One region of the Herminiimonas sp. Marseille-P9896 genome, then DNA from elsewhere that is predicted to be linked to it. Evidence: riboswitches for the same ligand, from Rfam matches in the RefSeq annotation. Region 1 holds a riboswitch; each other region holds the start of a gene.
What was found. Region 1 has a riboswitch for thiamine pyrophosphate ahead of H7U06_RS00975 (TonB-dependent siderophore receptor). Riboswitches for the same ligand answer to the same signal wherever they lie in the genome.

Region 1 (4,214 bases):
ACCCAGATTCAACACATGGTAACCATCCACTCTTTTATCCAGCGAAGCAATCTGGCTGTTAGGTGCAAATACCTTGCTGGTCGAGTAGATCCAGGTTGCGTTCAATTTCACCGCAGGCATTTGCGGCAAAGCATAGTCAGCATAAACCGCTGATTTGAACTTAGGCACGTTACCAACGCGTTTACCTTCAATCGCGGAATCACCGGTATCCACTGCCTTTGCTTCCATCGCAGTGAAGCTGGCACCCAACATCAGGTCACGCGTTGCACGACCCTGCAATGCGAACTCCAAACCACGATTGATTTGCTCACCAGCCGCCACATACGCTGCAGTAGTTGCAGTCGCGGTCAAGTCCGATGCTTTTACATATTCGTTGCGACGTTTGATCTGGAACAGCGCAGCAGAAACGGTGACATCCGGTGTGATGTCAGCCTTTACACCGACTTCGATCTGTTTCGATTTGTATGGATCAAGCACCGACTCCTGGTTAGGCAAACCCGACGGGATTTCGCCACCTGGTTCCAGGCCTTGTGCATACGATGCGTAGAAAGAAAGATTCGATTTCGGGCTGTACACCACCGCAACGTTAGGCAAGACAAAGCCTTCGTCGGTATTACGGATATTTGTGCCATCAGCTGCAAACTGCACACGCTTCAACTTGGTATAACGCACACCTGCAATCACCTTGAATTGCTCGTTGAGTGCGATTGCATCTTGCACGAAGACGGAGCGCTCATCATCCTTGCGACGCAGCGCGACCGGCAAGGCTTGCTCCGGCACCAAAGCACGTTGTGGCAAAGTATAGATATTGCCCGGCAAACCGCCGACGGTCGAAGTGAACAAGTAATCTGCGAAGTTGTCCCGACGATTCAACGTTGACACACCTGTGGTCAGGTCATGCTTCACGCTACCTGTTGCAAACTTGCCTTGCAACAAAGCCTGCGTGGTCATGACCGAACGCTTGTCGTTCTCACGGCGCAGGTCGTACAAACCAAAGTCGCCGTTTGAGCAATAACCGAATGCGAGGCCTTGCGACGGACAGCCGGATGACAACGCCACCGCATCATCCCTACGCAATTCGAATTTATTAGCCTGCAAAGTCGTACGCCAGTTGTCATTCAACTCGTACTCAAATTTGACGCCCAGGTTGTTGGTGTCGTCAGTAACCGGCAAACTCCAGGTCTGGTTGTTCAACATAGTCTTGCCACTGACGCCGGTCGGTATGCGCTGCTCAGGACCGAGCAACTGGAAGCCCGGCACCGTCAGCTGCGACTTATGCTGGTAATCCATATCCACTTGCAGCAAGGCACGTGGGCTGATGCGCCAGTCGAAGGAACCGGAGACGAAACGACGGTCACCGTTTGAACCTTTTACATACGATTTGATGTCTTCGGCAGCGGCATTGATGCGATAGCCAAAACGCTTGTCGTCGGAACGACCGCCGAGATCAATCGCGCTGTATATCGTGCCGCGCTCACGCACTTCAAAGGTAGCCGACCGCACCGGTGTGTCGGTAGGGCGTTTGGTTACGTAATTGAGGATACCGCCAGCCGAGGCGATACCTGCTTGCATGCCAGCCAGGCCCTTCAGGATTTCCAGACGCTCCTTGTTTTCCATCGGGATCGCGGAATGCGCGAGGATGACCATGCCGTCCTTGCGATAGTTCGAGCCCATGTCCAGCGTGAAGCCGCGGATCGCGAACCAGTCGGACAGACCGACCGCGTTATAGGAGTTCTGTACGCTGGCATCGTATTTCACCGCATCGGTTGCGGTACGTATGCTGCGTTCCTGCATCTGTTCAGCAGTGATGACGCTAATGGATGCGGGTGTCTGCAACAAAGGTGTTTCCGTGAAACCGCCAACGCTGGCATTGCGTGCGATACCGTCAGGTGCCGATTCGGAAGTGACGACCACTTCGGGCAAGACGTTTTCAGCAGACTCTGCCATGGCGACAGGCGCAAACGCACAGGCTTGGGCAACAGCCAGGGCAATCAGGGAACGACGGGAATGTGGTGCAGACATGTTTTGTTCAATCAATCGCGTTAGAAAAACCAATGCGCGCGAAGGAATGGACAAAGAAATTGCGTGGACTTTGCGCTTCCCTACGCTGGCATTATCCAGGTCAGGTACGGAGGGTTTTATCTCACCCGAAGACGTTTAACTCTTCAGGACCCCTAGCGTGGCCGAATGGTAACACGAAAGAAGAAGCGGACGGAATGGCATTTTTGCTGCAAGTTGCCGCAAATTTCGCCGATCTTAACCGAGGTCAACAAAACGGCGGGGCCTGCCCGCCGGATCGTCAACAGCTGATACGGCTTATTTGACCTTTTTGGTGATCGCCGATGTGCCCTGGCGGATACGCGTAATACCGGAGGTTACAGAGATGGGATCGCTGGCAGGGAAGCTCAGGTCCAATGCGGTATCAAGCAATTCGTCCTTCGCTTTTTCCTGCTTGGACGGTTCGCTGTCATGCGGCATTTCTGCCACCGGATCACTGGCAGGAAAGGTCGCCTCCAATGCATCGTCCAGCAGCTCTTCGTCATGTGTATGCATTGTTACGTCGGACGGTTTACCTGCAACTGCCGGTTTCGCTTTGGAACTGTGCTCTGTCATGTGAGACTCCTTGCGATGGTAGATAGTGCGCTTAACTATAGGACAACGTGCAACAACACACGTTCAACTGCTGCGCGGATAACGTACTGTCAACACTTGCAACTCTTCGTCACCGGCTGGTGTCTCTAACGATACCGCATTGCCTTCGTGCGCACCCAGCAGGCTTTGCGCGAGTGGTGATAACCAGCTGATTCGCCCTTGCGCCGGATCCAGCTCATCCAGGCCCACTATAGTCACCCGATGCCGCTCGCCTGCGGCATTGTCGTATTCCACCGTTGCACCAAAGAATATCTGGTCGCCATCTGCATGCACACTGGCATCGACTATCTCTGCCGTTTCCAGGCGAGTCTGCAAGTAATGGATGCGTGTATCAATTTCGCGTAGCGATGCTTCCGGCGCGGATTCCATATCGGCACTTTCAGCGTCTGCCTGTAAAGCCGCAGGTCGTGCGACATCCAGCAAATGCTGCAATTCTGTTTGCAGTGCTTGATAACCATCGGGCGTGATGTAGTTCCTGACGCCGACCGGCATCTCCGGCATTGGCGATACCGCATCGTCGTCATTCGTTTCTTTTACAAATGCCTTGTTCATGATCGCACTCCTGCCACTACACATGCATAGACGACTACCTTAGCGCATCCTGGGAGAAACTGCTGTACGTTGCAGCACGAAGGCATCAACGTGGACTAAGGAAGAGTTCCATACGATGTAGCTCTTCCTCCAATGCATTGCGGAAAGCGGCCGCTTTGGGTGCTGGACCTGCCGCATAGCCGAATGTAGCTTCCGGTTGGCCATCACGCGCCGACACATTCGCCCAGCCTATGACCTGATCACGCCAGAGCATGGGCAACGCGTAGTAACCGTACTGGCGTCGGGCTGGCGGCGTATAGGCTTCGAATTTGTAGGTCCAGTCCCAGAGCAAGGCGAAGCGACGCCGATCCCAGACCACCGGATCAAAAGGTGCGAGTAATCGCACACTATCGTCGACAGCATAGCGACGTGAACGAGGGTTTTCATCGACTGGCCAGTACCAGGTGGTGCCATCAATACGACAGCTGGCCAGATGCTCACGTGCCAGTCGCAGTGCTGCTTGCGTCTGCGCCGCCAGATGGGGTGCTCCGTAGCCTAGCAAGCGCGCCAGGTAAGTCAGGCTGGCGGCTGGCAATGGCGCGTATTTGCGCAGTATCAATTCGAGCAGGGCGGCCGCACGTAGTGCACCGGCCGTGGGGCTATCATCCGCAGGTGGATGCGTCGCCACTTCGTAGACACGTGTACCACTATCGCGTCGCTTCACCCGCAACAGCCCGCGGTAATGCATACCATCCAGCAATTGCGTGCTGGCATTGCTGGAGCCACCCCAATAGTTTTGCACACGTCCGTGCGCGAAATGTTGTTCGACCTCGCGTGGATGAACCACACCGCGCTCACGCACGAAGGCCAGTACGTCAGCCGCCTTGCGCTGGGTTTCGGCATTCCAGGTTTTCTTAGGCTGACGTGGATGCATCAGCGCCAGATGTGTACTTGGCAGGAAGCCGTAGTTGACGAAGCAGTCTTCGTCGATCGCGAGACGCGCATAGCGACGTTCCAGATCACCGGCACGA
Region 2 (4,214 bases), on a different contig from region 1:
AGCCAGCGTCGACAGGAAAGGTTTGCCGTGAATCACGCATTGGCGTTTCAGCGCGACCGCTTCCGGAAAGATGGAGGACGGATCCACCGGGTCCATCAAATACATAACGGCATCCAGTCTACGCGTCGGATCGGTATCCACCACGCGTGACACCAGCTTCATCAAGCCGCCGTGACGACCATATGGAAAGCGTTCTATGTGCGGGTAATTCTTCAGCAGGCCCAGATGATCCATCGCATCCAATGTGCGTCCGACGACGATCAGTTGCGGCTGCAAATGCTGTTCGATCGCGACACGGCTGCCATTGAGCAAACGGGCCAAGACGGAATTCGGGGCATCCTGATGGGTACGACTAGTGGCTAAACCGATGCGGAATTGATGCGGGGAAACAGACATAGGGATAAAAATGAAGACGGGCAATATTGCACCGCACAAACTTTATCATGGAGACAAGTTTTATTCATCTTTCGTACAACAAGGCTGAAAATATTTAACAGACTTGATGTGCGCTTTTGATTTTTGCCGACGCCGATGTTATACTGTGTTTTTATACAGTATCAACCTTTTTCGTCGGGTCGCTCCCCCTCCAAAGTTTTATTGTGCGACCCGACATTTCTTTTTTAGGCCTGTGGTTTATAGCTGTGCATCAAGCGCAGCCAAGTACGCAAACACCGCACCTCCAAGCCAGGCATTTTCCAACAGCGTTTTAGTTTTTCTCCGGCATCGCAGATGAGTGATGGCTGGAGATCAGCCATGCACGGCCATCCCATTTGTACGTGTAGGTATAACGCGCCTTCACTTCCGAGCCATCATCAAACTTGAAGGTATACAAGCCGGAATCGCTGGCGCTATTGCAGTTCACCTCTATCGTGCGGCTGTTGATGGTGCCGACCGGCTTGTGCTCCATGAAGTGTTTGAAGTAATCAATTTTTTCTTCGGCCGTCAGGCGCGGCTTGTTCGACAAAGTCGGCAGCAGTATGGATTTGCTGGCGTAGTTGGCGACCACTTTTTGCGGATCACCGGTTTGCAGCGTGGCGTTCCAGCGATCGAACAAGGAAGCGATCTGTTTTTCGGAAGTGGCGTGACACACTTCAGACTTTTCAGACTTGGCATAAACGTGACCAGCAAAAGCGAAAGCAAGCATAGATACAACTACAGTACGCGGGAAAAACATAGAAATAGAACCTTTCATTAAAGAATAAAAAAATGAAACCTGTTCAAATGAAATCGTCACCTCCTGACTTCGGCAGTTCTGCCGTTTTGTGAAAAAATATTATGGAGTCCGGGTCGTTCAGTTTTTTGGAGTCTTTTCTGCTTTTTCGCCTGCTTGGTCACCGGAATCACTTATAAGTTGCACAAGTCGGACTTGTCCTGACCGTCACTAATCCGGTCAGCTACCCGCAGAGGCTTGCCTATAAACGGTTTTTGGCTCAAAGTAGCGACCTGTCTGAAAACTTGGCTCGGGGTCCTGCGCATAGCGTGGGTGAGAGATACCCGTTGAACCTGATTGAGGTAATCCTCGCGCAGGAAAGCACATAATCCATCGCCGCTGCCGCGGCATCGAATCCGCTGACCTGCCATCTATTTTTTGAAAGACCATGATGGCTTTACCTAACGCTCCTGCGGCCAGCAGCAATGCCGCTTTCACTCCCATTCCTGCCAGCGAACGCGTGTTTTCCTTCCGCGATCATGCCGCGCTCTGGTTCAGTCTCGGTGTCGGCCTGCTGGTCATGCAAATCGGCGCTTTCCTTGGCACTGCACTTGGCACACAGACCGCACTGTTCGCCATCATCGTCGGCTCTGTGCTCGGCGCTGCCTTGCTGGCGCTGGTCGCCTATATCGGTTTTGAACGCGGCCTGTCTAGCCCGGTGCTGATGTGTCAGACGCTGGGCACTTCATTCGCCAAATTGCCGGTGGTCCTGAACGTAGTGCAACTGATAGGCTGGAGCGCATTCGAGCTGGTCGTCATGCGCGACGGCACGACGGCATTGATCAAGGACATCACCGGCCTCGATACGATCTGGCTGCCGTATGTCACTGCCTTGTTCTGGGGCTTGCTGCTGGTGGGCCTCGCGACCGGTTCGATGATAGGCCTGGTGCGCTGGTTCGTTGGTCGCTTCGGCTTGCCGCTGGTGATCCTGTCGCTGATCTGGCTGACCTACCAATTCGCCTTGAAAGCACAGGCACAGGGCTTCGATGCAATCTGGCACCGCGCCGGTGACGGCTCGATGAGTACGCTGGCCGGCATAGACCTGGTGATGGCGATGCCGGTGTCATGGCTGCCGCTGGTGGCTGACTTCGCGCGCTACGGCAAGGCGGGTGCCACAACATTCCGTGGCACCTGGCTCGGCTTCGCGGTGGCAAATATCTGGTGCCACGCTTTGGGCGTACTGATCGTCAGCACTTCCAATCCAGGTGCCGACCTGATGACCACCCTGCTGCTGGCACAAGGCGGCCTGATTGCACTCGGCCTGATCCTGATCGATGAAATGGATAATGCTTACGGTGACGTGTATTCCGGCTCGGTCTCGCTGAACTTCCTGCACGGCAAATTCACGATACGTTTCTGGGGCATCACGCTCGCACTGGTTGCAACTGCCTGCGCGCTGTTCCTGCCCATGCATGGCCTCGAACCATTCCTGCTGACCCTGAGCTCGGTGTTTGTGCCTTTGTTCGGCGTGGTGATTTCGCAATTGGCATTGAAGGGCGAAGCCACGGATAAAGGTGTGAACGTAGTGCCGGTCGCGATCTGGCTGGTCGGCATTGCCGCATTCCATCTATGCCCTATGATGTGGCCGGTAGTCGGCTCGGCCTTGCCCGCACTGGCGATTACGCTGCTGCTGGGCAGTATTTATCGCATCGCGCGCCGCCCCGCATTGCAATCTGCATAAATTAAACAAAAAACGGCTGCCCGGTTTCCCTGGCAGCCGTTTTTATTTCGCATATCAGCTTACTGCGCTGGCGTCCTGCTCCAGCCACCACCCAGTGATTTAAAGACATCGGTAGTGCCAGTCAGGCGCAACAAACGCAGCTGCGCCAACTGGTCATCAGCCGAGAACAAGGTACGCTGCGCATCCAGCAGCGTATTCAAATCATCCGCACCTTCGCGATAGCGCAATTCAGATAATTGCAATGCACGCCGCGCTTCTTTCCTGATTTCGATTTGTGCCTGCTCCTGCGCCAGGTTGCGGCTGGCGTTGCTGAGTGCATCATCGACTTCTTTCAGCGATGCATAAACGGTGCGACGGTAACTCTCGACCAACTGGCGACGCACTGATTCGCTGGTCTGCACTTGCAAACGCAAGCGATTACCGTCAAACAAGGTCTGCACAAAGCTAGCCGTCAGCCCCACGCCGTATGCAGGATTGCCCAGCGCCAGCAAGGCAGCACTGGAATTCCCTGCACTACCGGTCAATGAAATCGTCGGCAACAAAGCCGCACGTGCTGCCGCCACATTCGCATCGGCCGCATACAGTTGCGCTTCCACACTTGCCAGGTCAGGCCTGCGCGTGATCAGTGTCGAAGGCAAACCCGGGCTGACTTCCGGCACCATCAATGCGTTCAAATCCTGTGCCGCTACCTGCAAGGCTTGCGGCTGACGTCCGAGCAGTATTGCCAGTGCACTGACTGTCTGCCGCTCCTGCACCTGCAAAGGCAGCAGGATATTGCGTTGCGCCAGCACCGTGCCGCGCTGACGACTCATATCGAGGGCCGAGGCCGAGCCATAGCGGTAACGCGCTTCGACGATCGCATAAACCTTCTCGGCAATCGCCAGATTCTCTTGCGCCACCTTCAGGCGCACGCGCAAGGCCAGTGTCTGGAAGTAGGCATTCGCCACACCCGTGGTCAGCGTCAGGCGCACGGTTTCCATATCATAGCGGCTGGCATTCAATGAGGCATTGGCACCGCTGGCGACTGCAGCTACCCTGCCCCACACATCGACTTCATAGGCGACGCTGAGTGCAACACCGGTGTTCTCCGTTTTGGTCCAGCCGGTAGGCGTTACGCCCGGCTTGTTGGAACCGACGCCGGTATTCGCACTGACGGTCAGCAACGGAAATAAGGAAGCACCGGCCAGGCGCGCCGTGATCTCGGCCTGCGTCACGCGCTCTGCTGCAATATTCAAATCAGGATTGTTGGCCAGCGCCTGATCGATCAGGCCAGACAATTCATCCGAGCCAAAGCCGCGCCACCAGTCACGTTGCAATTCGGCG
Region 3 (4,214 bases), on a different contig from region 1:
CGCGATCCTGAAAAAGTACGGCATTGATATTCCAGAAAACATCCTGAAGCATCTCGAATCCGGCGCTGGTGAAACACCGAAGCCGGGTGACCCGCGTTTCGCGCGCAATGAACACCATGTAATGGCAACAGCACAGCATGCGCTGGAAGCCGCTGCGGCTAAAGCACGCGCTGCCGGCATCACGCCTTACATCCTGTCCAATGATCTCGAAGGTGAGTCGCGTGACGTTGGTATGGTACATGCAGCATTAGCGAAGCAAGTCGCTAAGTATGGCCAGCCATTTGCGAAACCATGCGTCATCCTGTCCGGTGGCGAAACGACTGTTACCGTCCGCGGCAAAGGTCGTGGCGGCCGCAATGCAGAATTCCTGTTGAGCCTGGCAGTATCCCTGCAAGGTACCGCTGGTATCCATGCATTGGCATGCGACACCGATGGTATCGATGGTTCGGAAGACAACGCTGGCGCCATCTATCAGCCTGATTCATGGACACGCGCCGCTGAGCAAGGCCTGAATGCCAAAGCCATGTTGGAGAACAACGATGGTTATGGTTTCTTCAGCGCACTCGGCGATCTGATCGTCAGTGGTCCGACACGTACCAACGTGAATGACTTCCGCGCCATCCTGATTTTGTAATTTATTTTCCCGCTGTGTCTGTGATCCAGGCATAGCGGTATTCATTTTTCATTTTTCATTTAAGAAGAAGATCTGTCATGAGACGTAATCGCAAAGCAAAAATCGTTGCTACCCTGGGCCCAGCAAGTGGTGATCTGGAAACCATCAGCGCATTGTTTGAAGCTGGTGTGGACATGTTCCGCTTCAACTTCAGCCATGGTTCGCACGAAGATCACCGCGCACGTCACGAAATCGTGCGTAGCCTGGAAACCAAATATGGCCGTCCAGTTGCCATCCTCTGTGATCTGCAAGGTCCGAAGATTCGTCTGGGTACCTTCAACGGCGATTCCGCGGTGTTGACTGAAGGTTCGCAATTCGTGCTCGACCGCGATCAGACGCCAGGTGATGCAACACGCGTTTACCTGCCACATCCTGAGTTGTTTGCAGTTGTCAAAGCTGGTCAAAACCTGTTGTTCGATGACGGCAAAATTCGTGTTTCGATCGAGAGCAACTCGGGTGACCGCATCGTCACACGTGTGACTACAGGCGGCAAGATTTCGAACCGCAAAGGCGTCAACGTACCAGACGCAATTCTGCCTATCCCTGCAATGACACCGAAAGATCTGGTTGATCTGGAATTTGCATTGTCGTTGGGCGTGGACTGGGTAGCTCTGTCGTTCGTGCAACAAGTTTCCGATATCGAAGATGCACGCAAGATCATCGGCGACCGCGCTCTGATCCAATCGAAGATCGAAAAACCAGCAGCAATGCTCGACATCGATGCGATTTGTAAAGCTTCTGACTCCGTCATGGTTGCTCGTGGTGATCTGGGTGTTGAACTGCCGATCTCGCAAGTGCCGCGCGCTCAAAAAGAAATCATCCGTGTATCGCGTAAATACGGCCGTCCAACCATCGTTGCAACACACATGTTGGAATCGATGACCGAATCGCCTATGCCTACCCGTGCAGAAGCATCGGACGTTGCCAACGCCATTTACGAAGGCGCAGATGCCGTGATGTTGTCCGCAGAATCGGCCAGCGGCAAGAACCCTGTTCGTGCTGTGCAAATGATGGACAGCATCATCAAGGAAGTGGAAAACGATCCGGTCTACCGCACACTGCTGGATGCACAGCAAGTGGCACCACGTCCAACGCCGGAAGATGCAATCTGCAACGCCTTGCGTGACACCACCGCTGCGATCAAAGCTGTCGCTACTGTGACATACACCAAATCCGGTAGCACCAGCATGAGCGCTGCGCGTGTACGTCCGACCACATCGATCCTGAGCATCACTCCAGAACTGAAGACTGCACGTCGTCTGGCATGGGTCTGGGGTATCCACTCGATCGTTGGTGGCCAGGATGTTAAGTCTGTTGATGACATGGTCAGCGAAGCAGTGGCGGCCGCCGTGCATGAAGGTTTTGCCACGAAGGGTGATTACATCGCTATCTCGGCTGGCTTGCCATTCGGTGAATCGGGTACAACCAACTTGTTGCACATCGCAACAGTTAAGTAATACCTGAGTTGTAACAGTTTCTGGAAAACAGCATGCTTGCCGTTTTCCAGAACTGACATGAATGGTTTGTTTTCCGGTAGGCAAGCAAGCCATTCATGTCAGATGTAAAAGTTTGATCCGGGTCAATTGACATAGTCGTTTTATTGCATAGACTCGCGTTGTAGTTTGTTGCACCCGTTGTAGAAGTAAAAAGCTAGGGGTCCTAGGCAGATGCATACCGCATCCCGCCGGGTGAGAAAAACCCTTGAACCTGATCTGGATAATGCCAGCGAAGGGAAGCTAACGAAGACCAGTTGTATCGCATCAAGATTTGAATTGCATCGTCCTCGCTGCAACTCCTTTTTGAATCGCTACCTGTCCTCGAAACCTCCTTAGCTGGCTCCAAGCCACTGTAGTTAGCCAAGGAGCCAAAATGAATGCCAATCCCCAATTTCTGTCTGCCACAGCGACAGTAGACGAAGCAGCGATCCAGCCGCTGCCGAATTCCCGCAAAATTTATATCGAAGGTTCGCGTCCCGACATCCGCGTGCCTATGCGTGAGATTACGCAGTCTGATACGCCAGCCTCGTTCGGTTTTGAAAAGAACCCGCCTATCTATGTGTACGACACCTCGGGTCCCTACACCGATCCTGCGGCGAAGATAGATATCCGTTCCGGCCTGAACACACCGCGCCTGCCGTGGATACTGGAACGCGCCGACACGGAAGAATTGCCGGGCCCGACTTCGGAATACGGCATAGAACGCCTGAACGATCCGAAGCTGGCCGAGCTGCGTTTCAATCTGCATCGCAAACCACGTCGCGCATTGGCAGGTAAAAACGTCTCGCAAATGCACTACGCACGTCAGGGCATCATCACACCGGAAATGGAATTCGTGGCGATTCGTGAAAACATGAATCGTCGCGCCTATCTGGAAGAGCTGAAAAAATCCGGCCCTAAAGGTGAAAAGCTGGCCGAGTTAATGGGGCGTCAGCATCCGGGGCAATCATTCGGTGCTGCGATCCCGCAAGAGATCACTGCCGAATTTGTGCGCAGTGAAATCGCACGTGGTCGTGCCATTATTCCGGCCAACATCAATCACCCGGAAATCGAACCTATGATCATAGGCCGTAACTTCCTGGTCAAAATCAACGCGAACATCGGTAACTCGGCGGTCACTTCTTCCATCGGTGAAGAAGTCGAAAAAATGACCTGGGCGATACGTTGGGGCGGCGATAACGTGATGGATCTGTCGACCGGCAAACATATCCATGAAACACGTGAATGGATTATCCGCAACTCACCTGTGCCTATCGGCACCGTGCCGATTTATCAGGCACTGGAAAAAGTAAATGGCAAGGCCGAAGATCTGACCTGGGAAATCTTCCGCGACACGCTGATAGAGCAGGCCGAGCAGGGCGTCGATTACTTCACCATCCATGCTGGTGTCTTGCTGCGCTATGTGCCACTGACCGCGAAGCGCATGACCGGCATCGTGTCGCGTGGTGGCTCCATCATGGCGAAGTGGTGTCTCGCGCATCACAAGGAGTCTTTCCTGTACGAACATTTCGAAGACATTTGCGAAATCATGAAAGCGTATGACGTGTCCTTCAGCCTGGGTGATGGTTTGCGTCCTGGTTCCATTTACGATGCCAACGATGAAGCACAACTCGGTGAACTGAAAACCCTGGGTGAGCTGACGCAGGTAGCATGGAAGCACGACGTGCAAGTCATGATCGAAGGTCCGGGTCATGTACCTATGCACTTGATCAAGGAAAACATGGATCTGCAACTGGAGCAGTGTCATGAAGCGCCGTTCTACACACTCGGACCTTTGACTACTGATATTGCACCCGGCTATGACCACATCACCTCGGGCATAGGTGCAGCGCAGATCGGCTGGTACGGTACCGCGATGCTGTGCTACGTCACACCGAAGGAACATTTGGGCTTGCCGAACAAGGTCGACGTCAAGGACGGCATCATCACTTACAAAATCGCCGCGCATGCCGCTGATCTGGCCAAAGGACATATAGGCGCACAGATACGCGATAACGCATTGTCGAAAGCGCGCTTTGAATTCCGTTGGGAAGATCAGTTCAACA

Region 2: linked by a shared signal. The riboswitch ahead of H7U06_RS06505 (cytosine permease) and the one ahead of H7U06_RS00975 (TonB-dependent siderophore receptor) in region 1 are both predicted to bind thiamine pyrophosphate.
Region 3: linked by a shared signal. The riboswitch ahead of thiC (phosphomethylpyrimidine synthase ThiC) and the one ahead of H7U06_RS00975 (TonB-dependent siderophore receptor) in region 1 are both predicted to bind thiamine pyrophosphate.

The regions. Positions count from the first base shown of each region.
Region 1 covers NZ_CAJEVT010000001.1:195,509-199,722, forward strand. Annotated here, with positions in the region: gene H7U06_RS00975 (TonB-dependent siderophore receptor) at 1-2,022, opposite strand, end outside; TPP riboswitch at 2,083-2,186, opposite strand; gene H7U06_RS00980 (hypothetical protein) at 2,317-2,613, opposite strand; gene H7U06_RS00985 (GreA/GreB family elongation factor) at 2,677-3,204, opposite strand; gene H7U06_RS00990 (DNA glycosylase AlkZ-like family protein) at 3,290-4,214, opposite strand, start outside.
Region 2 covers NZ_CAJEVT010000002.1:195,238-199,451, reverse strand. Annotated here, with positions in the region: gene H7U06_RS06515 (methylglyoxal synthase) at 1-396, opposite strand, end outside; gene H7U06_RS06510 (nuclear transport factor 2 family protein) at 707-1,144, opposite strand; TPP riboswitch at 1,452-1,547, shown strand; gene H7U06_RS06505 (cytosine permease) at 1,602-2,891, shown strand; gene H7U06_RS06500 (efflux transporter outer membrane subunit) at 2,951-4,214, opposite strand, start outside.
Region 3 covers NZ_CAJEVT010000004.1:152,405-156,618, forward strand. Annotated here, with positions in the region: gene H7U06_RS15370 (glycerate kinase) at 1-634, shown strand, start outside; gene pyk (pyruvate kinase) at 712-2,130, shown strand; TPP riboswitch at 2,316-2,424, shown strand; gene thiC (phosphomethylpyrimidine synthase ThiC) at 2,543-4,214, shown strand, end outside.